Regions from separate parts of the Neobacillus sp. C211 genome, predicted to be linked through region 1. Evidence: riboswitches for the same ligand, from Rfam matches in the RefSeq annotation. Region 1 holds a riboswitch; each other region holds the start of a gene.

Region 1 (6,137 bases):
GGATTTAGTGACGAGTACCAATCGAGTACCGATTCTTGGAGAGACGTTGATGGGGGAATCCTTTCATACGATTCCTGGAGGAAAGGGCGCTAATCAGGCCGTGGCCGTTGCAAGGTTAGGCGCGGATGTGACGATGATTGGCTGTGTCGGCAAGGATTTATTTGGCCAGAACCTATTGAAGCATTTGAAAGAACAGGGTGTCAATGTTTATAATGTGGAACCGGTTACAGATTCCTCAACAGGAATCGCCGCGATTACCATCTCGAATGGAGAGAATCAGATTATTGTGATTCCAGGTGCGAATTATCATGTGACACCAGCATTTGTGGCATCGTTTGAGGACGTGATTGCAAAAAGTGATATTTTGTTGCTTCAACTCGAAATACCACTTGAAAGTGTCGAAAAAGCAGTCGAGCTTGCCCACAAGCATCAGGTAAAGGTGATTTTGAATCCTGCACCGATTCAGCCGCTTCCGAAGGAATTGCTAGAAAAGGTCGATTATCTTACTCCGAATGAGTATGAACAACAATTACTCTTTGATTTGGTCGAATGGACGGAGCAAGAACGGCAAGCAATGTTAAAGAAATGTATTACTACCAGAGGTTCAAAGGGGATTACTTTTTTTCAAGAGGAAAAAGTGGAGATTCCTAGTTTTAAAGTAGATGTTGTCGATACGACGGGTGCTGGGGATTCTTTTAATGGAGGATTCGCGTATTCGATCAGTCAAGGGGCGTCTTTGGCGGAGGCCTGCCAGTTTGCGTCAGCGGTTGCGGCCCTTTCGGTTACCAAGCTTGGTGCCCAAGGCGGCATGCCGACGATGGAAGAGGTTCGGACGTTTTTACGGGAAAGGAAGGAAGAATTATGAAGAAATACGGCATATTAAATAGTCACATTTCCGAAGTCCTTTCAAGGCTTGGTCATACGGATACGATCGTGATTGCAGATTGCGGCCTGCCAATCCCGGAAGAAACGATCCGAATTGATCTTGCTCTTAGCCTAGGGACCCCATCGTTTATAGAAACACTGGAAGTGATCTTAGCGGATATGGCGGTGGAAAAAGTAACCCTTGCTCATGAAATCAAAGATCAGAATCCAGAAGTAGAGGCACAGGTTACGAATCTAGTAAATGGTGTTCCAATTGCCTATCTTACCCATGAAGAACTAAAGGCGTTAACGAAGAATGCCAAAGCGGTAATTCGCACCGGTGAAGCAACTCCCTATGCCAATATCATTTTACACGCAGGAGTGATTTTCTAATATGAGCCTCACACCTATCATCGAAATGAAGGGCTGCAGCACGTGAACGCGGCGAAGGGTTCCACAAAGCCATTGATGCAGTGGCTGATATCCAAGTGGTTGCCAAGCAAGCAGCAGATTTTGACCGGGCTAAAGGATTAACAGTAATGGAAAATATTCTTCAAGGCAACAAAGATATCCAAGCCGTGTTTGCCCACAACGATGAAATGGCGTTAGGAGCTCTTCAAGCACTTGATGCAGCTGGAATGAAAGATGTCATTGTTGTTGGTTTTGATGCAACGGAAGACGCAGTGAAAGCAGTCCATGACGGAAAAATGGCAGCAACTGTAGCGCAAAAGCCAGCTGAAATTGGCCAAAAAGGTGTACAAACAGCAATGAAAGTATTTAAGAAAGAATCTGTAGATAAGTTTGTTCCAGTATCGTTAGAATTGATTAAGAAGTAATTTTTTTCGGAGATTGATAGAGATTGGTGGGGAGAAGTGTGTTAGCGCACTTCTCCTTTTTTAGTTTAGTTGAAGGGTATGATGCCAGTGGAGTTTAAAGGCTAAAAGAAAAAGGTGTAGTCCCGAGAACCGGCGAGAATGCACCTTTTCCCTTTTTTAAGCTATTTTTTCCTCTAGTTTATTCCCCATCCCTTTTGTTATGATAAGGGCTGCCAGTGAGTTTTTAATAATATTAACGGTTGTCGAAGATTGCCTTTGTCCTATACATTTTGTAGAAGGTTGTCTAAACTAACAATAAAAGTCGTTTATTTGAAGAAGGGTATGAGGAGAAAAAATGGGGCAGCCAAATAGATTAATTAGAGAGCAAGCAATTGAACTATTACGTGAAAATAAAAGGAAATCAATTTTTCAAGATCTAACGACTCAAAACGTATCTTCTGGATTGATTTCTAGTACTTTAGTCATGACAGGTCCAGCGTTAATCATTCTGCAGGCAGCAGCGGCAGGGCATTTCTCTAATCAGCAAACCATCAATTGGATGTTTGCCGTCTATTTCTTTGGAGGGTTGTTAGGGATTGTTATGCCTCTGTTATTTAGAATTCCCATTACCGGAGCTCACTCGATTTCGGGGGTTGCTTTTTTAGCGACAGTGACAGCACATTTTACTTATCCCCAGCTAATTGGCGGGTATGTGATATCGGGGCTGTTGATTTTGCTGATTGGGTTGTCAGGACTTTTTACTAAAATTATTAAATGGGTTCCGAAAGAGGTCATTGCAGCCATGCTGGCAGGCCTGGTCACCAATTATGTTGTTCAGCTTGTCCAAGACGTTAAGGCGTTACCAATAGTTGGTGGGGCAGCCTTGCTTAGTTTTTTTATCAGTACGAAAATCTCAAAACGGATCCCGGCCGTTATGGTCGCAGTGGTTGTCGCTTTTATTACTTTGTTTTTAACCCAAGATCTACATAGCTCATCTAAGGAGATTGCCTTTTTCCTACCATCCATACAATTGCCGGAATTTACCTGGATGGGGATGGTCACATTAGGTCTGCCTCTGGCCATGTTAATCTTAAGTAATGATGTGGCACCTGGAATCGGCGCACTAGAAAGCTCGGATTTTGAACCGCCCATTCGAAAAATTGTTTCTTTTAGTGGAGTGTTTTCGATTATTGCCAGTTTTTTCGGGGGGCAAAGTGCGAATATTGCTGGCATGATGACCGCCATCTGTTCTAGTTCGGATGCAGGGGTAAAATCAAAGCGGTATATGGCGGCAGTGGTATCAGGGATTTTGACATTATTGTTTGGTGTTTTTGCTTGGAAAATCGTTCCATTTATCCAATCGTTACCCCACGCTTTTGTATCGATGCTAGCAGGGTTTGCGCTAATCGGCGTCCTTCTATCTAGTTTGCAGCTGGGTTTCTCCGCAAATAAATATCGTTTAAGTGCCCTATTTGCGTTCCTCATCGCATTATCCAATGTATCATTTTTCCATATAAGTGCACCTGTATGGGGGCTGGTTGTTGGAGCCATTATTGCGAAGACGGTGGAAGCGTAAAATTTTGTACCTCTCACGCTCTCGTAGATTGGTAGGTTGTTAGAGGGGAGAAGTGTTAGTGCACTTCTCCTTTTTTTACCGTAAACTAATTTCACTAGTTATCAGCGAATCTATATAAATTTCCGGAAGCTTACGACATTTGCTGGATATTAATTGATTGACAAGATTAACCATCGAGTGTAGAGTGAAGGTTAAATTAATAGGAAGACCACTAGGGGAGCCATTTTATGGCTGAGACAGGAGTTATCTTGGACCCTTTGAACCTGATCTAGTTCATACTAGCGTAGGAAAGTGGAGTTCGTGTATGGATAGATATAATTATTCAGCCGCTCCATTTTTGGGGCGGTTTTTTCGTGTTTGAAAATTCAGTCGCCTTTTCTAGAGTCTTTCCATTAAAACCAATAAGGGGGCAAAATTTTATGAGTTTTACAGCAGAATTAAGAAAAGAAGCAGATCCTATTTTCGAGGCGATTTTTGAACATCCGTTTGTGCAAGGAATCGCCAATGGGGATTTACAAAAGGAACAATTGATTCATTATGTTAAACAGGACTTTGAATATTTGAATTCGTTTATGCGCATCTATGGAATAGCGGTTTCCAAGTGTGAGAATCGTGAAGAAATGGATATGTTTAATACGCAGATTTCTTTTATCTTAAACAGTGAAATCCATCCTCATAATAACTTTTGTCAAGTAGCTGGTGTTCCCTACGAGGAATTACATGGATATCCGTTATCTCCCTCGGCTCTTCATTACACGCGTCATATGCTAACCGTTGCGCACGAAGGTACATTAGGGGAAATTTTAGCTGTGTTGTTGCCATGTCCGTGGACGTATTGGGAAATTGGGAAAAGATTATTAACGGAGGTTAATCCTGATCGCTCACATCCTTTTTATGATTGGATCAGTTTTTATGGAAATCGTACCGATTCGATTACCACGAAATTTTGTGCCCGTCTTGATGAGTGGGCAATGACAGCAACAGAGAGAGAGAAGGAAAAAATGAAGGATCATTTCTTAATCAGTTGTCAGTTGGAATATATGTTTTGGGATATGGCTTATAAACTCGAAGAATGGCCTGTGAAAATGGAGGTAGTGAAACGATGACTTGGAAGATGAAAGAAGTCGTTCTTGCTGTGATTCTAGCGGTCGCTTGTGGAGTAATCTATTTAGGATGGTCGACGCTGTGGATTCCTATTTCCGCTCTTGTCGGGCCGGTGGGTGCAGGTTTTATGTTTGGAATTTGGGTGATTGCTAGTCCAATCGTCGCGTATATTATCCGCAAACCGGGAGCAGCGCTTATTGCTGAGATTGCAGCGGCCGCAGTAGAGTTATTAACCGGAAGTCATTTTGGTTTGTCGGCCCTTTTAGTAGGTGTCTTTCAAGGGATTGGTGCAGAAATCGCATTCGCAATATTCGGATATAAACGCTACAATCTATTTACTTTAATGCTATCTGGAGCTTTTGCAGCGCTAGGCAGCATGATTTATAACTTAATCGCCAACGGTTTTGGATATTACACGAAGGAAGTATTTTTTACAACATTAGGAATTCATGTCATCAGCGGAATGATTCTCGGTGGATTGTTAGCGAAGGTCATTGTAGACGCACTCGCAAAAACAGGTGTGTTAGAACAATATGAACTGATGAAGGAAAAAAGGAAAAGGGAAAACGTCGATGGACATATTTCTGGGATGTAAGGATCTTTCGATTCGCTTTTATAATCGCTCTGAAAAAATACTCAGTCATATTACTTTATCCATCAATCAAGGCGAAAAAGTATTAATATTAGGGCCTAGTGGGAGCGGGAAATCGACGTTGATTTCCGCTCTTTCAGGTATTATCCCTGAGCATTTGGAGGCAGAGGTAAGTGGTGAAGTATTCTGCAGGAAAGATGCAGGTGTTATGTTTCAAGATCCTGATTCGCAATTTTGCATGCTCCATGTCGATGAAGAAATTGCGTTCAGTCTCGAAAACCGATCGATTCCGCGAAACGAAATGGACCAAATGATTTCAGAGTTAATGGATAAAGCAGGGCTGATGGTCGATAAGAAAACACCCATTGAAACCCTTTCAGGTGGGATGAAACAACGATTGGCGTTAGCTTGTTTACTGGCATTAGAACCAGAAGTCATCTTCTTTGATGAACCAACAGCCCAGCTAGACCCTGCTGGCCGGAATGAGATATTTGTTTTATTGAATCAATTAGCCCAAAAGACAAACCATACGATGGTATTTGTCGAACATGTCCTAGACGGATGCATCGAATGGATGGATCGAGTCATTATCCTAAATGAGAATGGAAGTATTATCGGGGATGGTCAGCCGAAAGAAATGCTCCTGAATTTTAAAAATGAAATGAAAGAAGCGGGCATTTGGCGCCCTAAGTTGTTTCCAGAAAAGTGGGAGGAAGTGGTTCGAAATAACGCGCATCCTCTTTCTATTAAACTTGCTAATCTGAAAAAAACCAAACCGCTCAAGGATGGCGAGATTTTACTACGCACCGAACATGTTGAAATTGGCTATGGGAAGAAGACCATCGTGAGCGATATTGATATAAAAATTCATAAAGGGGAATGGATTTCCATCGTCGGAGAAAATGGAAGTGGGAAAAGTACCTTTTTAAAAAGTCTGATCCGATTGGAGCCGATTAAAAAGGGGAAAATTCTCTTTCAAAATACGGAGCTAAAAAAATGGTCCGAACGAGAATTATATGAAAAAGCTGGCTTTGTTTTTCAAAATCCAGAACTTCAATTCATTACGGATACTGTCTTTGAGGAAGTTGCCTTTGGCGGCCGGCAACGAAATTGGCCCGAAGAGCTGATTCATACCAAGACCAACCAATTGTTAGAGGAGTTTGGATTGGAATCGCATAAAAATGCT
Region 2 (6,137 bases), on a different contig from region 1:
TCCATTATAGGGGCGAGGTCCAGTGTTCCATTTCCTGCACTTATCGAAGCATTATTTATGGAAATATCGATCGAAATTTTAAGGGAAGCTGGACTTCGGTTACCAAAGCCAATTGGTCCTGCAATGGGAATTGTCGGTGGGTTAATCATTGGTGAAGCGGCTGTACAGGCAGGGATTGTTAGCCCCATTTTGGTGATAGTAGTGGCGTTAACTGCGATCTCATCTTTTGCCAATCCTCAATATAGTGTAGGGATTACATTGCGTATTCTTCGCTTCGTAGCCATGCTTTGTGCTGCCATACTTGGATTATATGGAGTCATTCTATTTTTCCTTTTCATGACAAGCCATTTAGTGAAACTAAAAAGTTTTGGCGTGTCTTATATGAGTCCAGCCGTTCCTTATCGTTTAAGTGAATGGAAAGATTTGATGGTTCGCATGCCCCTTATGATGATGAAACGTCGTCCAAAGATGATGCATACGAAAAATCCTATACGTAAAGGATAACCTATTGTGAAAGGAACATGAAAGGATGATTGTCAGTCCAAAAGATCGAATTACCACGGCACAAGCAGCTGTTATCATCAGCAACTTTATACTTGGTTCAGGAATCCTCACACTGCCCAGAACAGCTGCAGAGAAGGTGAATACACCAGATGTATGGATAAGTGTTATTTTAGGCGGGCTGATCGCGATAATCGCAGGGGTGATCATGGTCAAATTATGCCAACAGTTTCCCCAAAAAACAATTTATCAATACAGCCGTGAAATTGTAGGAAAATGGGTGGGCGGGTTACTTAGTTTACTTATAGTATGTTATTTTCTTTTAACTTCCGGGTTTCAACTCCGTTCAATGGCGGAAGTAATAAGGTATTTTTTGCTGGAAGGTACCCCTCTCTGGGCAATTATGATGCCATTTATGTGGATAGGTCTTTATCTGATCATAGGTGGTATCAACCCGATTGCCCGCCTGTTTGAAATTGTATTACCTATTGCGATTTTCCTTTTTTTGCTAGTAGCCCTTATGAGCTTAAAAATATTTGAGATCGATAATTTACGCCCGGTAATAGGGACTGGTTTCATCCCTGTGCTAAAAGGAGTAAAGGCGACGACTCTCGCATTTACAGGTCCTGAAATCCTGCTGGTCATCATGGCGTTTATGCAACAGCCGAACAAAGCAATCAAAATGGTTCTAGTTGGAATTTCCGTTCCATTATTTTTTTATGTGATAACAGTTGTGATGGTCATTGGAGCGTTATCCGTCGATGAAGTGGTCACGAGGACATGGCCAACACTTGATTTGATACGAAGTTTTGAGATAACCGGTTTGATTTTTGAACGGTTTGATTCTTTGTTGCTGGTGGTATGGATTATGCAAATGTTTACTACCTTTACCATCAGCTACTACGCAGCTGCTTTAGGGCTGGCTCAACTTTCGAAAAAGAACATTAGTTCAGTTATGTATGGTTTACTTCCGCTTATTTACGTCATTTCCATCACCCCAAAAAATATCAATGATCTATTTAAACTTGGGGATATCATTGGCAATATTGCATTGTTTTTATTTGGTTTACTACCACTTCTCCTTCTTATTATCGCGAGATGGAAAGGAAGAAAACAATGAAGTTACCTCATAACAATATACGATTTATCTTGGCTTCACTGTCTGTCCTTTTACTCTTTTCTCTTACAGGCTGTTGGAGCAGTCATGAAATTGAAGAGCTAAGCTTAGGTGTAGGGGTGGCATTCGATATAGGGAAGAAGTCAACCATAGAGAAAAAGATAAACGAACAAGATGAAGGCTATTCCAAAAAAGATCAGATTACTACAACTTATCAACTTATTACCTCACAATTAGCAAGTTCAATGAGTAAAGAAGGGGGATCGCAACAACAATCTTATGTTAATATTTCTGAAACGGGAGATTCCATCCTTCAAGAGGTTCGTGAATTATCATTAAGAACGGATCTTCCTTTTAATGCCAGTCACATGAAAGTCATTGTAATCGGTGATAGACTTGCACGATCGTATAGTTTAGATCGATTACTTGATCAATATCTTCGGGATAATGATTTTAGACCAAGCTGCCTTATGTTTATTAGTAAAGGGAGAGCTAGCAATACCCTAGTATCAAAGAAAGCAGGAGAAGTTCCAGCATTTCGTCTGTTTGGAATGGTAGATAATGCCTTTCGAACGACAAGAATTTTGCCTCCTATCTCGATTATTAAATTAGACGGTAAGCTGAAATCAGGATCCAGTTTTCTTTTGCAAAATGTCATTTCGGAAAATGGTGAAGTGAAATTTGCAGGAGCTGCCGTGATAAAAGGAAAGACAAAAAAACTGCGTGGTTTTTTAAATGAAGAGGAATTGGATGGGATAACATGGATAACAGGCAAGGGGAAAGGCGGTTTGGTGAAAAGTTTTGATAAACAGACTAGTGGGCTAATCGTATATGAGATAGATTCTATGAAAAGTAAAATCACCTCTCATGTTAAGGGAAACAATATCTCTTTTGATGTAAACATCGAATCAGAAGGGAGATTATCTGAGAATTGGGTGGTTTCAGGAAACTCTTTTGATAATACATTTCTAAAAAGGGCAGAAGAATCTACCGAAAAAGAAGTAAAACGATTAGTTGATCATACGATTAAAAAAACGCAAAAGGAATATCGAGTAGACGTTGCTGGCTTTGGAACCCGTTTAAGAATTGAGCATCCGAAAGTATGGGAAAAGGTCAAAAAAGATTGGGATAAAACATTCAGTGAGGTTCCAATTTACTACAACGTAAAAATAACAATCAAAGATTATGGAGCGTCAGGTCACAAGTAAGCCTTCTTTTTTAGGGTACGAAAAAAGAATTATACTTCTTAAAACCCAAGCAAGAAGAGATCTAAACTTTCTCACTTCACAATCTAATTATAATATCTAAACAATACTATATCACTTTAAATAATATTATGTATTTCATTTTAACCGATACTCATATATAATATTGTTAATTGAATATAAATAACTAGGGGTGCCCAATAAGTTGGGCTGAGAAAGAAACACGATGAAGTTTCTTGACTCTTGGGACCTGATCTGGATCATACCAGCGTGGGGAAGTTAGAATAGACAGTCTTCAATGCACCTATACTTCTGCATACATATTAGCCGGGTCCAACCATTTATGGGCCCGGCTTTTTGATGTACTTTTATACGCTTTTCCACTTGTTATGTTCTGTATCTCGTCCTTTATATTCAAAAAAAGGAGAGATTTATTATGTCAAAGACTTCATTAAACGAACAAAACATTTCCATCATGTCTAGTTTTCCAGGCAGTAAAAAAGTATATGTAACAGGTTCGAGACCGGACATTAAAGTACCAATGCGTGAAATTGAGTTAAGCCCGACAACAGGTGCGTTTGGAGAAGAGGAAAACCTTCCAGTTCGCGTCTATGATACAAGCGGTCCTTATACGGATCTAAATTATTCTGTTGATATTACAAAAGGTCTTCCTGCCATTCGAAGCACATGGATTCATGAACGAGCAGATGTTGAGGAATATGAAGGTCGAGAAATTAAACCTGAAGATAATGGGTATAACGATCAAAATGATCCTCGTGCCAATCATAATGTGTTTCCTGGTTTAAAGCGCAAACCATTACGTGCAAAAAAAGGGAAAAATGTCACACAGCTTCATTATGCTAAAAAGGGAATTATTACTCCTGAAATGGAGTTTATCGCCATAAGGGAAAATATGAAACCTGAATTTGTGCGTGATGAAGTGGCAAAAGGTCGAGCGATTATTCCTTCTAATATCAATCATCCAGAGTCAGAACCTATGATAATAGGACGTAATTTTCATGTTAAAATTAACGCGAATATTGGCAACTCGGCTGTTTCATCCTCCATCGAACAAGAGGTTGAAAAAATGACATGGGCCTCGCGCTGGGGTGCCGATAATATTATGGATCTATCAACAGGTAAAAACATTCATACAACAAGGGAATGGATTGTTCGAAACTCAGCAGTTCCTATCGGCACCGTCCCCATTTATCAAGCACTTGAAAAAGTAAATGGTGTTGCTGAAGATCTTACATGGGAGGTTTACCGTGATACCTTGATTGAACAAGCGGAGCAAGGTGTTGATTACTTCACCATTCATGCTGGTGTTCTTTTACGATATGTTCCATTAACGGCAAAACGGTTAACAGGTATTGTATCCCGCGGTGGATCAATCATGGCACAATGGTGTTTACACCACCATAAAGAAAGCTTTTTATATACTCACTTTGAAGAAATCTGCGAAATAATGAAGTCTTATGATGTTGCATTCTCTTTAGGGGATGGTTTACGTCCTGGATCTATTGCAGATGCCAATGATGAAGCGCAGTTTGCAGAATTAGAGACTCTTGGAGAGCTAACAAAAATTGCTTGGGAACATGATGTTCAGGTAATGGTTGAAGGACCTGGACACGTACCTATGCACTTGATTAAAGAAAATATGGATAAACAACTAGAAGTGTGTCAGGAAGCACCATTCTACACACTTGGACCTCTTACGACTGATATAGCACCTGGTTATGATCACATTACATCTGCTATTGGGGCAGCAATGATTGGTTGGAATGGTACAGCTATGCTTTGTTATGTAACTCCTAAAGAACATTTAGGTTTACCGAATAGAGAGGATGTTCGTGTAGGGGTTATTACTTACAAAATTGCCGCCCATGCTGCTGATTTGGCAAAAGGACATCCAGGAGCCCAAAAAAGAGATGATGCCTTATCAAAAGCTCGTTTTGAATTCCGTTGGAGAGATCAGTTTAATTTATCTTTAGATCCTGAACGAGCGATAGAATATCATGATGAAACTTTACCTGCGGAAGGTGCAAAAACAGCACATTTCTGTTCAATGTGTGGACCAAAATTTTGTAGCATGAGAATCTCTCAAGATATTCGTAATTATGCGAAAGAAAACAAACTTGATACGAAGGAAGCTATTGAAACAGGTATGAAGGAAAAAGCTAAGGAGTTTAAGCAATCTGGGGGCAGCATATATCAGTAACTTTCTTGGGAGGTTATACGATGAATGTTCAAAAGATTAACGAGGAAATTACGCAAATGAAAACTAGCCTTGCTTTTTTAGAGGAGCGTTTAAAGGAAATTCAGCAAAATTGTGATCATCATTTTGATGGCGATCAATATTATGAAAAATGTTTGAAGTGTAATAAGGTAAATGTATTATATTATTAAACAAAAACCGACAAGAAGATAATCTAACAAGAGGGTATTAAAAAGATAGCCATGTAACCTTACCTTGATTAATATCGGGGTAAGGTTTTTTAGTTTTTTCTATAAATTCCCATAGTAAAAACTATAATCACTTTATATTATTACAAATGCGAAACGGAACTTGAAAACACCACTTTGAAGTGATGTTTTCTTAGGAACTATGCTTTCACTTGAAGAAGATTTAACTAATTAATGTTCTATTAGGCTTGATACGGAAACACTTTGTTTACTATTTGGTTCATCGAGAGAGTGGATTGTAGTTGTTCCGTTTTGTTTGTCAACATGCTCAATATAGATACGTGTTCCGTTATACGTTACATTAGCCATAGTCGATGAATTAGAAATTTCCTGTGCTCGTTGTACGTCCATGTCACGACCTCCTTTCCTTATTGAAACATTTTAAGTATTTCCTCTGAACTACTTGTTATACGTATATGGGCCTGTTTATAAATTTTCATGAGTGCCAAAATACGAGCATTAAAGCGATCGATTCGCGAGAAAAGGGGTTCGGAATGAAACCATTCCGAACCCCTTTTGTCGACAAACTGAGAGCCTCTCCATAAGGAAAGGCTCTTTTTTTTTACTAAAAGAATTGAAAAGGTTTTGAACAGTTCTCCACCAGAAAAAAACATTGTTAATGAGTATAAACAATTACCAGTAGAAAGTTAATTAATCAAGCAAAAATTGCTTTTGTTATCAAAAATAATACTGAAGGGCCAAGCAGGCAGCCTAAGCCAGTATAAAAAGTGGCGGTTACTGCTCCGTAGGGAACCAGCTTTGGGTCTGTTGCGGCTAATCCTCCGGCGACGCCGCTTGTTGTTCCCATTAATCCTCCATATACCATTGCCGTGCGCGGGTTGTTTAAT
Region 3 (6,137 bases), on a different contig from region 1:
TCCAGCTTGCGTCTTAAGAAAAAGAGGGCTCGATGACTTTCTTAATGGGAGGTTTTAAACGATGGGTTTTAGAATCGTTGATAAACTTCAGAAGATAAATGAGGACATTCAACCTCATCAATTAAAATATCATTCAAAGCGTGTACTAGTGAGCAAGGAATTTACCTTTGATGCTTCACACCACTTGCATTGCTATGAAGGGAAATGCAAGAATTTGCACGGCCATACGTACAGAGTTATTTTTGGATTAAGTGGTTTTGTTGATGAACGCGGCTTAATGATCGACTTTGGCGATATTAAAGACATTTGGAAAAATGAAATCGAAATCTATCTTGATCATCAATACCTAAACGAAACCCTTCCATCGATGAATACAACAGCCGAAAACATGGTTGTCTGGATATATGAGAAAATGAAAGAAGCCTTAGCAAAAGAAGATCGTAGGGACCAATATCATGGAGCAAGAGTGGAATTTGTCCGTCTGTTTGAAACTCCAACAAGCTACGCAGAAGCGAGAAGGGAGTGGATGGAGGAATGAGTAAGATTCCTGTATTAGAAATTTTTGGCCCTACCATCCAAGGAGAGGGCATGGTCATTGGTCAAAAAACGATGTTTGTTCGGACGGCCGGCTGTGATTATTCATGCAGCTGGTGTGATTCTGCATTTACATGGGATGGCAGTGCCAAGGAGGATATTCAGCAAATGACCGCTGAAGAAATTTGGGATGAATTGAAAAGAGTCGGTGGGGACAATTTCTCGTTTGTGACGATCTCAGGGGGAAATCCGGCGCTGTTGAAAAACTTAGATGTGTTTATTGATTTATTAAAAGAAAAAGACATCAAAATTGGTATTGAAACACAAGGAAGCATATGGCAGGACTGGTTCTTAAACGTCAATGAACTGACCATTTCACCTAAGCCGCCGAGCTCCAACATGGTAACCAATTTTGAAATATTAGATTCTATTTTTCAAAATTTAAACGACAATGATTTTAAACATAAAGTAAGTCTAAAAGTAGTTATCTTTGATGAAACCGATCTTGAGTATGCGAAAAAGGTTCATAGCCGCTATGCGGATATTCCTTTTTATCTCCAGGTTGGGAACGATGATATTACGAATTTCAATAATAATGAATTGCTTCAAAAACTACTGTTGAAATATGAGTGGTTAGTCAATTGTGTGGTCGCTGACACTCAATTGAATGATGTAAAAGTATTACCACAATTACATGCGCTTCTTTGGGGAAATAAGCGGGGCGTGTAAGGACAGGGACCATGGAGGACCATGGGGACAGTTCTACTGGCTTTCTGGGACAAGGAAAGAGATTAAAAAAGGCCAAAAGAACCGTCCCTGTGGGCATGTGGGCATTGAATAGATGAAGCTTATTGAATTTTTCTTAAGCCCTTCCTATCATGAATCTCTCGAATACCTTCCTCGCAAACCCCGTAAGAACGCCAAGAACAAGTTTCACAGACAACTTGAATATCGGCGGGGATGACATGTTTTAGGATGCGGGACTCTATTTCCTCCCATCTAAGAATTTGTCCGATTTTAAGGTTCATTTTGTCTAAAATAACGGCATCTCTTTCATCGATCTGGTCGTCTTGGCAATGGTATTCACCTGAATTAGGGAACTTTTCACACAACTGATCTGGTCCCTTTACAAGCAGAATCAACGTTTTTGGGTTGTTTCTCAAGGTTTGATGCAAAAGCGTCATATTTTCCACGTATTCTTGGGAATAGCCCATTCCCCGATACCCTAGAAGGCAAAAAAGATGATGTCCTCGTAGCTTATACATTATTCTCCCCCTGTTTGTTTACTCCATTTAGATTTTAAAAGTAAACTATAATTGTAATTTAGTTAACATCTATAGGGTTTATTCTACCATAAATAAGAAAAACATTTGACATTTCTACCCGAAGTGTTAACATTATTCTTGCAGGGAAATCATTACATGAAAATTACATAAATGACGCAAATCCGCTAGAGGTGCCTTTTTAAAGGGCTGAGATTGAAGTACGACTTCGGGACTCTATGAACCTGATCTGGGTAATACCAGCGTAGGGAAGTGGAAAACGGGATATTTGAAGAACGTATGTTTCTATTTCGAATTTTCGACCACTTTCTTACTTAAAGAAAGTGGTTTTTTGTTTTTCACTTTAGGCCTTCGATCTTCGGAATCTGCTTAAAAGGGGGGAACGGGTATTTCAACTAGTATAAAAGATAAAGAGATACATATTATCTCCAATGGGAAAATGCCAATTGAACAGTTATGTGAAATTGTAAGCGAAATTCATCCATATATAACCGCGATTCATTTGCGGGAAAAACAAAAAACAGCCAAGGAACTTTTCCAGGCCGTCCAACGGTTAACAAATGAAAACATCCCACTATCAAAGATTATCATTAATGACCGAGTCGATGTTGCCTGCGTTACAAGGGCTAGAGGAGTTCAATTAGCCTTCCATAGTTTAGATACTGCGCTTGTGAAAGAAAACTTTCCTCAGTTTTTGCTCGGGAACTCCATCCACTCCTACGAGGAAGGACAACAAGCAAAAGAGAATGGTGCTGATTACGTGCTATTTGGCCATGTCTTTCCTTCGCAATCAAAACCGGGTAAGACCCCAAAAGGACTAAGGGAATTAGCAAGGCTCACCCAATTAGACATCCCGGTAATAGCCATCGGCGGGATCACACCTGAAAATACGGGGCAGGTACTTCAAGCAGGATCAAAAGGAATCGCAGTTATGTCAGGAGTTTTAGATGCTCCCGATCCACTAGCAGCAGTTAAGGCTTACCTAAATGTATTAAATGGAGATGAACAAAGTGGAAAATTCATTTGATGTGGCCATTATCGGTGGCGGAATTATCGGGTCCTCGATTGCCTATCAGCTTGCAAAAAGGGGAAGAAAAGTCGTCGTGATTGAGAAGGGACGAGTGGCTTGCCAAGCGTCCAGTGCGGCTGCCGGAATGCTGGCAGCACAAGCAGAGCTGGAACAAGACGGTCCCTTATTCCAGCTGGCTTTAAAAAGTCAAGCGATGTTTTCAACGCTCGCAAGTGAGTTATTTGAATATACAGGAATTGATATTGAGTATGTGAATAAAGGCATGGTGAAAATTGCCGAAACCGAAGAAATAGCACTCGAGGTAAAAAAACAGGTCTCCTTTCAAAAAAAATGGGATCCAACCATTACCTGGCTCGATGCAACAGAAGTACGTGTGCTGGAACCATCTCTTTCACCAAGTGTAGCTGGAGGGATGTATCTTCCCCGTGATGGGCATGTGCAACCAGCGAAGTTAACAAAAGCCTTTGCTAAATCCGCGGAACATTTTGGTGCCAAAATATGTGAAGAGACGGAGGTTCTTTCTTTTGTCTATGAAAACGGTCAAGTTAAAGGGGTAAACACCAGCAACGGCGTCATCCATTGTGAACAGGTGGTTGTTGCCACTGGAGCTTGGGCGGCGAAATTAATGCAAGAATCAGGAATCGATATTCCTGTGTATCCGGTTAAAGGAGAATGCTTTTCGATTAGAACAGAAAGGCCGATCATTAACTCGACCATTTTTTCCGACAAACGTTGTTATTTAGTACCCAAACAAAATGGGGAAATTTATATAGGTGCGACTGTGATTGAAAATACCTTTGATACCAAGGTAACTCCTGAAGGGATTGCTACATTGATAGAAAGAGCGACTCAATTAGTTCCACAGATTAAGGAGGCAGCATGGGAGCGAGTATGGGCTGGAGTCAGACCGCAGACAGGCGATGGAATCCCTTATATGGGCGAGCATCCAAGCTGGCGTGGGTTGTTCGTGGCAGCAGGCCATTTTCGAAATGGAATTTTATTAAGCCCGATTACAGGGGAACTAGTTGCGGACCTAGTGTCAGGTAGCTTACTAGATCAGGAACTACTCTCTGCTTTTCACCTAGAACGGCACAAAGAAACGGTTAGTTAGGAGGTATACCATGAAGGTAGTAGTTAATGGCGAGTGGATCCAATTACCCGACCATATCGTATCTGTTTCAGATGTTCTCAAACATCATGACATCCAAGATAAGGTCGTTGTTGTGGAAGTGAACGGTGAAATATTAACCAGGTTAGAGCACCAAAGTACGAGAATATCAGATAAAGATCGAATCGAAATAGTCCATTTTGTAGGAGGCGGTTGACATGTTAAAAATAGGTTCTTTATCCTTTCAATCTCGTTTGTTACTAGGTACGGGAAAGTATCCAAGCTTTGAAATCCAAAAGGCAGCAGTGGAAGTGTCGAAAGCAGAAATCCTCACGTTTGCGGTGAGACGAATGAATATTTTTGAACCAAGCCAGCCGAATTTTTTAGAACAGCTCGACACTCAAAAATATAAGCTTCTGCCTAATACTGCTGGAGCAAAAACAGCCGCAGAGGCGGTCCGGATCGCAAAACTAGCGAAAGCTTCAGGACTATGCGATATGATTAAAGTGGAAGTGATTGGCTGTGATCGCACCTTGCTTCCTGACCCGATTGAAACCCTTAAAGCAACGGAAGAATTAGTGAAGGAAGGATTTATTGTCCTCCCCTATACATCCGATGACGTGGTTTTAGCTCGAAAGCTCCAAGAAGTGGGCTGTCATGCGGTCATGCCTGGGGCCTCGCCCATTGGATCCGGTCAAGGGATCATCAATCCTGTTAATCTAGGCTTTATTATCGAGCAAGCGGTCGTACCTGTGATTGTGGATGCTGGTATTGGCTCCCCAGCTGATGCAGCATTGGCGATGGAATTAGGTGCTGATGGGGTGTTATTAAATACGGCTGTTTCAGCAGCAAACGATCCGGTCAAAATGGCTCGAGCCATGAGTTTAGCGATCGAAGCGGGACGATTAGGCTTTGAAGCCGGCCGAATCGAGAAAAAGAGATATGCGACAGCCAGCAGTCCCAAGGAAGGAATGAGTATCGGGTGAATCGCTACTCACGACAAGAACTATTTTCACCGATTGGGAAAGACGGACAGCAGCTAATTTCCATGAAACATGTACTTATCATCGGAATGGGAGCACTCGGTTCAGGAAGTGCCGAAGCCCTTGTCCGTGCTGGAGTAGGGAAACTAACCATTGTGGATCGGGATTATGTCGAATGGTCGAATTTACAGCGACAGCAGCTCTATGCTGAAGAAGATGCCAAAAACCGAATTCCCAAAGTCATCGCAGCCAAAAACCGCTTAACAGCGATTAACTCTTCGGTGCTGATTGAGGCAATCATTGGTGATGCCTCCGTCACCGAGCTTCTTGACTGGGCTCAAAATGTGGATCTGATGATTGATGCAACCGATAATTTCGAAACAAGAATGATCATGAATGATGTAGCACAAAAGGTGGGCATCCCTTGGATTTACGGGGCATGCGTGGGAAGCTACGGCATATCCTACACGATTATTCCAGAAAAAACACCTTGCCTTGCTTGCTTACTTGAAACCGTTCCGCTAGGCGGATTAACCTGTGACACAGCTGGAATTATTAGTCCAGCTGTAAACATGGTCGTTGCGTATCAAATAAGTGAAGCCTTGAAAATTTTGGTTGGCGATCTGGATTCTCTTCGGAGCAAACTCGTGTCTTTTGACTTGTGGAAAAATCAACATAGTACGATCAAGGTAGATAAATTGAAAAAAGAAGATTGTCCAACCTGTGGGAAAGAACGTTCCTTCCCCTATTTAGCTTTTGAAAATCAAACCAAGACAGCTGTCCTCTGTGGAAGAGATTCTGTTCAGATACGTCCTGCGCTTCCCGCCTTGCGTGACTTAGTAGCGTTAGAAAAATTATTGGCAAATCAAGGGGGAACAGTACAGAGAAATCCGTATCTATTATCATATACAGCGGATCCGCACCGATTAGTCATTTTTAAAGACGGAAGGGTGTTAGTCCACGGAACCAAGGATATTTCCGAAGCAAAGGCACTATACCATCGATACTTAGGGTAATGAAAACCATTGGAGAAGAAGTCTTTCCATGAAATGTTACCAAAATTATGATAAACTTGATAATTATGGAATGGAGTGATTAATGATGGATAAATCAATTCCAGAAATTACACTTAATGATGGGCTTACTTTGCCAGTAATCGGTTTGGGTACATATAAGCTAAGAGGGAATGATGGTGTTCA
Region 4 (6,137 bases), on a different contig from region 1:
GAAAATCCCCCAAGCCATTTTTCTGTAAATTATTATGCACTAATCGATTTATCTGTTTTGGTACTTTGAAGTTCATCAGTAGGGTGGAATTCGTTCTCCATCTTGGAAACTACAACAGTTGCCACACCATTTCCGATTAAGTTCGTAATCGCACGTGCTTCAGACATAAAACGATCGACACCTAGTAACAAGGCAATCCCTTCAACCGGTATTACCGGGAAAGCAGATAGAGTAGCAGCTAGTGTAATAAAACCAGAACCCGTTACACCGGCAGCACCTTTAGATGTCAACATAAGAATACCTAATAAAGTGATTTGATGCCAAATCGTGATATCGACATTGTAAGCTTGAGCAATAAAGAGCGCAGCCATTGAAAGATAAATAGCAGTACCATCTAAGTTAAAGGAATACCCGGTTGGAACGACAAGACCAACAACTGATTTGGAACAACCGTATTTTTCAAGTCTTTCCATCATTCTTGGTAAAGCGGATTCAGAGGATGACGTACCTAACACCAAAAGAATTTCTTCCTTAATATAAGCGATAAATTTCAAAATATTAAAACCATAAAGCTTCGCGATTCCACCAAGGACAAAGATGATGAAAAGAAACATCGTTGCATAAACGCTGCCCATCAATTTTCCAAGCGAGACTAACGAACCAAGACCAAAATTACCAATCGTATAGGCCATTGCACCAGATGCTGCAATGGGTGAAAATTTCATTACGATATTAACAATCTTAAAGAATATCTCCGTAAATTGCTCAAACAAGGCAACAACTGGTTTCCCTTTTTGCCCTAAGGATGCAAGTGCAATCCCAAACAGGACGGCAAAGAATAAAATCGGGAGCAGCTCGCCCTTCGCCATTGCCCCAACAAAATTATCAGGAATAATTCCTAAAATAAATTCAATAAATCCATGACTAGTTTCATTTGCTTGCGCGGTAAATTGTGAAATATCTCCGCCTTTTACTGAATCTGTATTAAACCCAGATCCTGGCTTAATGATATTAACTAGGAGTAAACCAATCGCTAAAGCAAACGTCGTTACAATTTCAAAATACAGGAGCGCTTTCCCGCCGATACGCCCAACCTTCTTCAAATCCCCCATGTTACCGATGCCAATGACTATTGTAAAAAATACAATTGGAGCAATGACCATTTTTATTAACTTGATAAAGATATCCGCCAAAACCTTTAATTCTGTACCAAATTTCGGAAAAAGAAATCCGATAACAATCCCAAGTACGATCCCTAATAATACTTGGACGGTCAAATTTTTGAAATTAATTTTCATTTCCTCATACACCCCTTTGTTTAGTAATTCTGTTAACGCTTTCATCCCGCCTGATCACATAATAAAAGAAAATTCAGATTATAGTAAGATTTTGGTCATATTGGTCTTATTGTTCCTTTTGTTATAGAAAATACCTTAGTTAACTCTCATAAAAATCGAACAAAATTGCAATCTATGAATTTACTATTTCAATAAAATAGGCCATGATAATAATATAAAGTGAAATATAACTTCATTTAATGTAAGGGGGAGCAGGGGATGTTTCCGTTAAAAGTACTATTGATTGAAGATGATCCGATGGTTCGAGAGGTGCACCGCCAATTCATTGATAGGATTGAAGGGTTTTCGATTATTGGAATCGCCTCTAATGGGATGGAAGGGTTAAGATTAGTGAAAGAACTCAGTCCGGATCTGGCAATTATCGATATTTATATGCCTTATATGGGCGGATTGGAAATGCTCAGCGAACTGCGTTCAGAGGCCTATTCTGTGGATGTGATTGCGATAACAGCTGCGAGCGATATAGAAACCATCCACCGTGTACGACAACAAGGGGCTGTTGATTACATCATAAAACCGTTTACCTTTGATCGAATTAAAAAGTCACTTGATAATTATAAAAACTATCGAGTCAAATTAGGAGAAAAGAAAGCTCTTTTACAGGAGGAGCTTGATCAAATTTTATTTATTGATAGCAAAGAAGAGAGCGAAAGAGAGAGTTTACCCAAGGGATTAAATATGAATACGTTAATAAAAATTACCCATTTTATTTCGCAGGAAAAAGAACCTGTTTCTGCGGAAGAAGTGGCGGAAAGCATTGGAATGGCTCGGGTAACGGCTCGAAGATACCTTGATTACTTAGAAAAAGAAGGAAAAGTCAAGATTCATATCCATTACGGCGGCGTCGGAAGACCTATCAACCGTTACGGTGTTTAACGCGAATACCTTGAAAAGATTGCCTGTGAGAAAGGGGGAATCATGTTGGGTTGGAAAATAAGGTTGTCCAAACCAAAACTTCGATTACAATCGACGATAACCCTGCTGGTTTGTATCGTGGTCGTGATGGCATTGTTAGTAACCGAGATTTTAATCACCAACAGAATTTCAGAAGAAACAGAGAATAGCCAAGCTGAAAAAGCAACAGATATTGCGAGGATTGTTGCAAAGTCTCCGATTGTCATGAATGGGCTTAAAAATAAAACAGCAGAGAAGGATATCCAAACATTTGCGAATGATATTAAACAATCAACGCATGTTGAATTTATCGTCGTGATGGACATGTATGGAACAAGAAAATCACATCCCAACCGCAACCTTTTAGGTCTGCATTTTGTCGGTGGGGATGAAGGACCTGCCTTAAAAGGGAAAGAGCATATTTCCATTGCCAAAGGGACATTGGGATTGTCTTTACGCTCGTTTGTTCCGGTGTATGATCAAGAAAATAAACAAATAGGAGCAGTCGCGGTTGGGATTTCTTTAGAAAAAGTTAATCAGGCGATTGAACAAAGTAGGAAAATTATTTTAATCGGTGTGGGAGTAGGAATTCTAGTTGGGATTCTAGGAGCCCTTATTTTAGCTAGAAAAATCAAAGCGATTCTTTTTGGACTTGAGCCGAGTGAGATGGCAAAATTGCTTGAGGAACGTAGTGCGATGCTTCAATCCACAAAGGAAGGAATTTTGGCAGTTGACCAGGATGCTTTTACCACTCTCGTAAATAATGAGGGGATCCGACTTCTTCAAAAAGCTGGCATTCATGGGCCCTTTTTAGGAAGAAAAGTGGATGACTACATGCCAAATTCAATGCTATCTTCTGTTCTAGGAACGGGGGAATCTCAATTAGACCAAGAACAAGAAATCAATCATATTACCATTTTAACCAATCGGGTTCCGGTTGTTGTCAAAGGAAAGATTGTCGGTGCGATTGCTACCTTCCGAGAAAAAACCGAAATCAAGCAATTAGCTGAACAATTAACCGGTGTAAAGCTATACGCGGAAGCACTGAGAACTCAGTCACATGAATTCATGAATAAACTGCATGTAATATCAGGTTTAATTCATATGAAAGACTATCAAATGGTCTCGTCATACATTACCAAAATTGTCGATCACCAACAAACTGAGGTAGAATTTGTTGTCAGTCGGTTTAAAGATCCTGTTTTAGCAGGTTTTATTTTAGGAAAACTTAGCTTCGCCAGGGAAAATGGATGTGAATTAATCATTGATGGGGAAGGAAGTCTACCTGAACCAGAGCAGCAGGAAATAACACATGAAGTAGTAACGATTCTCGGAAATTTAATCGATAATGCACTGGATGCTGTTACGGACCGTCCACATAAAAAAGTTACCTTAAGGTTTGACTTTTACGATGAAGTCCTAGCGTTGGAGGTCCATGATACAGGACAAGGAATCGATGAGGATGTAAGACATCACTTATTTATCAAAGGGTATTCTACTAAGGGTGAAAATCGCGGAATCGGTTTATCATTGGTGCAGAGAAGCTTGGGAAAATTAAATGGACAGATAGAAATTCATTCCCAAAAAGGAAAAGGGACAACATTTATTGTTACTTTCCCTTATAAAAGCAAACAATAATAATGTTATGTTAACTGATACTTTTTCCTTTACATTCTAGTACCATAGGAATATTATGTAGTTAATTAAATAAAGTATTAGATCTACTAGGGGTGCCCTGTAAACAGGCTGAGAGAAAATGGTGAAATTTTCAACCCTTCGGACCTGATCTGGGTAATACCAGCGGAGGAAAGTAGCCAAGTGAATGTTAATTATTTCTTTGACTAACTAACCAGGTCCATTATTGGATCTGGTTTTTTTATTTTAAAATAAGAAACGGGGAAATCGAGATGGAAAAAAATAGTTTGTATGAAACGTTGGAAGAAGTTAGAAAGGTTAATCCGCTGGTACATAATATTACCAATGTGGTCGTTACAAATTTTACGGCAAATGGGCTCCTTGCCCTTGGTGCCTCACCGGTTATGGCATATGCAGCTGAGGAAGTAGCAGATATGGCCAAGATTGCAAGTTCATTAGTATTGAACATTGGAACATTAAACCCACAGACAGTAGAATCGATGATCATTGCCGGAAAAGCGGCCAATGAATCCGGTGTTCCCGTCATTTTTGACCCGGTTGGTGCAGGGGCTACCCGCTATCGAACCGAAACCGCGCAAAGAATTATGAACGAGGTAAAAGTCTCTGTGATTAGAGGTAATGCAGCCGAAATTGCCAATGTGGTTGGTGAAAAGTGGGAAATTAAGGGCGTCGATGCTGGGGATACAAAAGGAAATATCATTGAACTAGCTATTACTTCAGCACAAAAATTGAATGGTCTTGTCGTCATCACTGGAAAAGAGGATGTCGTTTCGGATGGGAAAACAACCTATGTCGTGTCAAATGGACATCCAATTTTAACGAAGGTGACAGGCACTGGCTGTTTATTAACCTCTGTGATTGGAGCGTTTGCAGGAGTGGAAAAGGACCTGCTTCAAGCTTCAGTAGCTGCTTTAACGTATTATGGAATCGCGGCAGAGAAGGCAGCAGCAAAAACAGTTGAAATGGGACCTGGAAGTTTCCAAATCGAATTCTTAAACCAATTAACTTTAGTTTCTTCCGAAGATATCATTTCACATGCTTCTGTTAAACAATTCAATCGATAACTGGGGGTAATTTAAATGAAAAAAGCATTAACAATCGCTGGTTCTGATAGCGGCGGTGGAGCAGGAATTCAAGCGGATTTAAAGACATTTCAGGAATTAGATGTTTTCGGGATGTCGGCATTGACTGCAGTAACTGCCCAAAATACATTAGGCGTCCATGCTGTCTATCCAATGACCGCTGAGGCAGTCGTAAAACAGATCGAAGCGATCGGCGAAGATATCGGTACGGATGCGGTGAAAACAGGAATGCTTTTTAATGCTGAAATAATCGAGGCCGTCGCTGGACAGCTTAGAAATTATCAATGGCAAAATATTGTTGTCGATCCTGTCATGATTGCAAAGGGTGGCGCTTCTTTGTTGCAAATGGAAGCCATTTCTGCCATGAAAAAATACTTATTGCCCCTAGCAACGGTAATCACCCCGAATATTCCAGAAGCGGAAGTACTAACGGGTATGTCGATTCTGACAGTGGAAGATAAACTGGAGTCTGCTAAAAGACTACTTGCGTTAGGCGTAAAAAATGTCGTGATTAAGGGCGGCCATGATGAAAATGAGTCTGAATCCACTGATTTATTATTTGATGGAAAGGAATTTTACTACTTTACCAGCAAGAGAATTCAGACAAAGAACACACATGGAACCGGTTGTACTTTTTCCGCAGTAATTACTGCTGAACTAGCAAAAGGGGAAACTCTTTATGAAGCAGTTTGTATAGCAAAGGATTTTATTCAGTCCGCAATTGAAAACCATTTGGAGATCGGGCAGGGACATGGTCCAACTAACCATTGGGCATATCGAAAAAGAAAAATTGCAAAGGAACTGGCTGAATTATGAAAAACTTACGAGCGGCTTTAAGTGTTTATTTTATCATGGGCAGCACCAACTGTTTAAAGGATCCAGTCGAGGTTTTAAATGAGGCGATTGCCGGAGGGATTACACTTTTTCAATATCGAGAAAAGGGTGACGGCGCGTTAACTGGATCTGACAAATATGCACTCGCGAAAGAACTCCAAGCCATTTGCAGAGCACATCATATCCCTTTCATTGTTAATGACGATATAGAGTTGGCTGTGGCAATTGATGCGGATGGTGTACATATCGGACAAGAGGATGAAACGGTATACACAGTTCGAGAAAAGATCGGCGATAGGAGAATCCTTGGGGT

What was found. Region 1 has a riboswitch for thiamine pyrophosphate ahead of tenA (thiaminase II). Riboswitches for the same ligand answer to the same signal wherever they lie in the genome.
Region 2: another riboswitch for thiamine pyrophosphate. It lies ahead of thiC (phosphomethylpyrimidine synthase ThiC); the one in region 1 lies ahead of tenA (thiaminase II).
Region 3: another riboswitch for thiamine pyrophosphate. It lies ahead of ACSU6B_RS03700 (thiamine phosphate synthase); the one in region 1 lies ahead of tenA (thiaminase II).
Region 4: another riboswitch for thiamine pyrophosphate. It lies ahead of thiM (hydroxyethylthiazole kinase); the one in region 1 lies ahead of tenA (thiaminase II).

The regions. Positions count from the first base shown of each region.
Region 1 is NZ_JBPXRO010000007.1:21,618-27,754, forward strand. It holds gene rbsK (ribokinase) at 1-865, shown strand, start outside; gene rbsD (D-ribose pyranase) at 862-1,257, shown strand; partial or broken gene ACSU6B_RS08655 (substrate-binding domain-containing protein) at 1,290-1,700, shown strand; gene ACSU6B_RS08660 (benzoate/H(+) symporter BenE family transporter) at 2,035-3,255, shown strand; TPP riboswitch at 3,459-3,562, shown strand; gene tenA (thiaminase II) at 3,675-4,361, shown strand; gene ACSU6B_RS08670 (ECF transporter S component) at 4,358-4,954, shown strand; gene ACSU6B_RS08675 (ABC transporter ATP-binding protein) at 4,932-6,137, shown strand, end outside.
Region 2 is NZ_JBPXRO010000011.1:122,815-128,951, forward strand. It holds gene ACSU6B_RS12570 (spore germination protein) at 1-504, shown strand, start outside; gene ACSU6B_RS12575 (spore germination protein) at 530-1,621, shown strand; gene ACSU6B_RS12580 (Ger(x)C family spore germination protein) at 1,618-2,826, shown strand; TPP riboswitch at 3,003-3,117, shown strand; gene thiC (phosphomethylpyrimidine synthase ThiC) at 3,260-5,044, shown strand; gene ACSU6B_RS12590 (serine protease) at 5,065-5,232, shown strand; gene ACSU6B_RS12595 (small acid-soluble spore protein H) at 5,461-5,640, opposite strand; gene madM (malonate transporter subunit MadM) at 5,945-6,137, opposite strand, start outside.
Region 3 is NZ_JBPXRO010000003.1:25,578-31,714, reverse strand. It holds gene queC (7-cyano-7-deazaguanine synthase QueC) at 1-58, shown strand, start outside; gene queD (6-carboxytetrahydropterin synthase QueD) at 62-538, shown strand; gene queE (7-carboxy-7-deazaguanine synthase QueE) at 535-1,263, shown strand; gene ACSU6B_RS03705 (DUF1284 domain-containing protein) at 1,383-1,799, opposite strand; TPP riboswitch at 1,977-2,085, shown strand; gene ACSU6B_RS03700 (thiamine phosphate synthase) at 2,206-2,844, shown strand; gene thiO (glycine oxidase ThiO) at 2,828-3,958, shown strand; gene thiS (sulfur carrier protein ThiS) at 3,969-4,172, shown strand; gene ACSU6B_RS03685 (thiazole synthase) at 4,174-4,941, shown strand; gene ACSU6B_RS03680 (thiazole biosynthesis adenylyltransferase ThiF) at 4,938-5,954, shown strand; gene ACSU6B_RS03675 (aldo/keto reductase) at 6,040-6,137, shown strand, end outside.
Region 4 is NZ_JBPXRO010000003.1:120,372-126,508, reverse strand. It holds gene ACSU6B_RS04175 (dicarboxylate/amino acid:cation symporter) at 33-1,298, opposite strand; gene ACSU6B_RS04170 (response regulator) at 1,557-2,234, shown strand; gene dcuS (DcuS/MalK family sensor histidine kinase) at 2,277-3,890, shown strand; TPP riboswitch at 3,969-4,078, shown strand; gene thiM (hydroxyethylthiazole kinase) at 4,160-4,972, shown strand; gene thiD (bifunctional hydroxymethylpyrimidine kinase/phosphomethylpyrimidine kinase) at 4,988-5,806, shown strand; gene thiE (thiamine phosphate synthase) at 5,803-6,137, shown strand, end outside.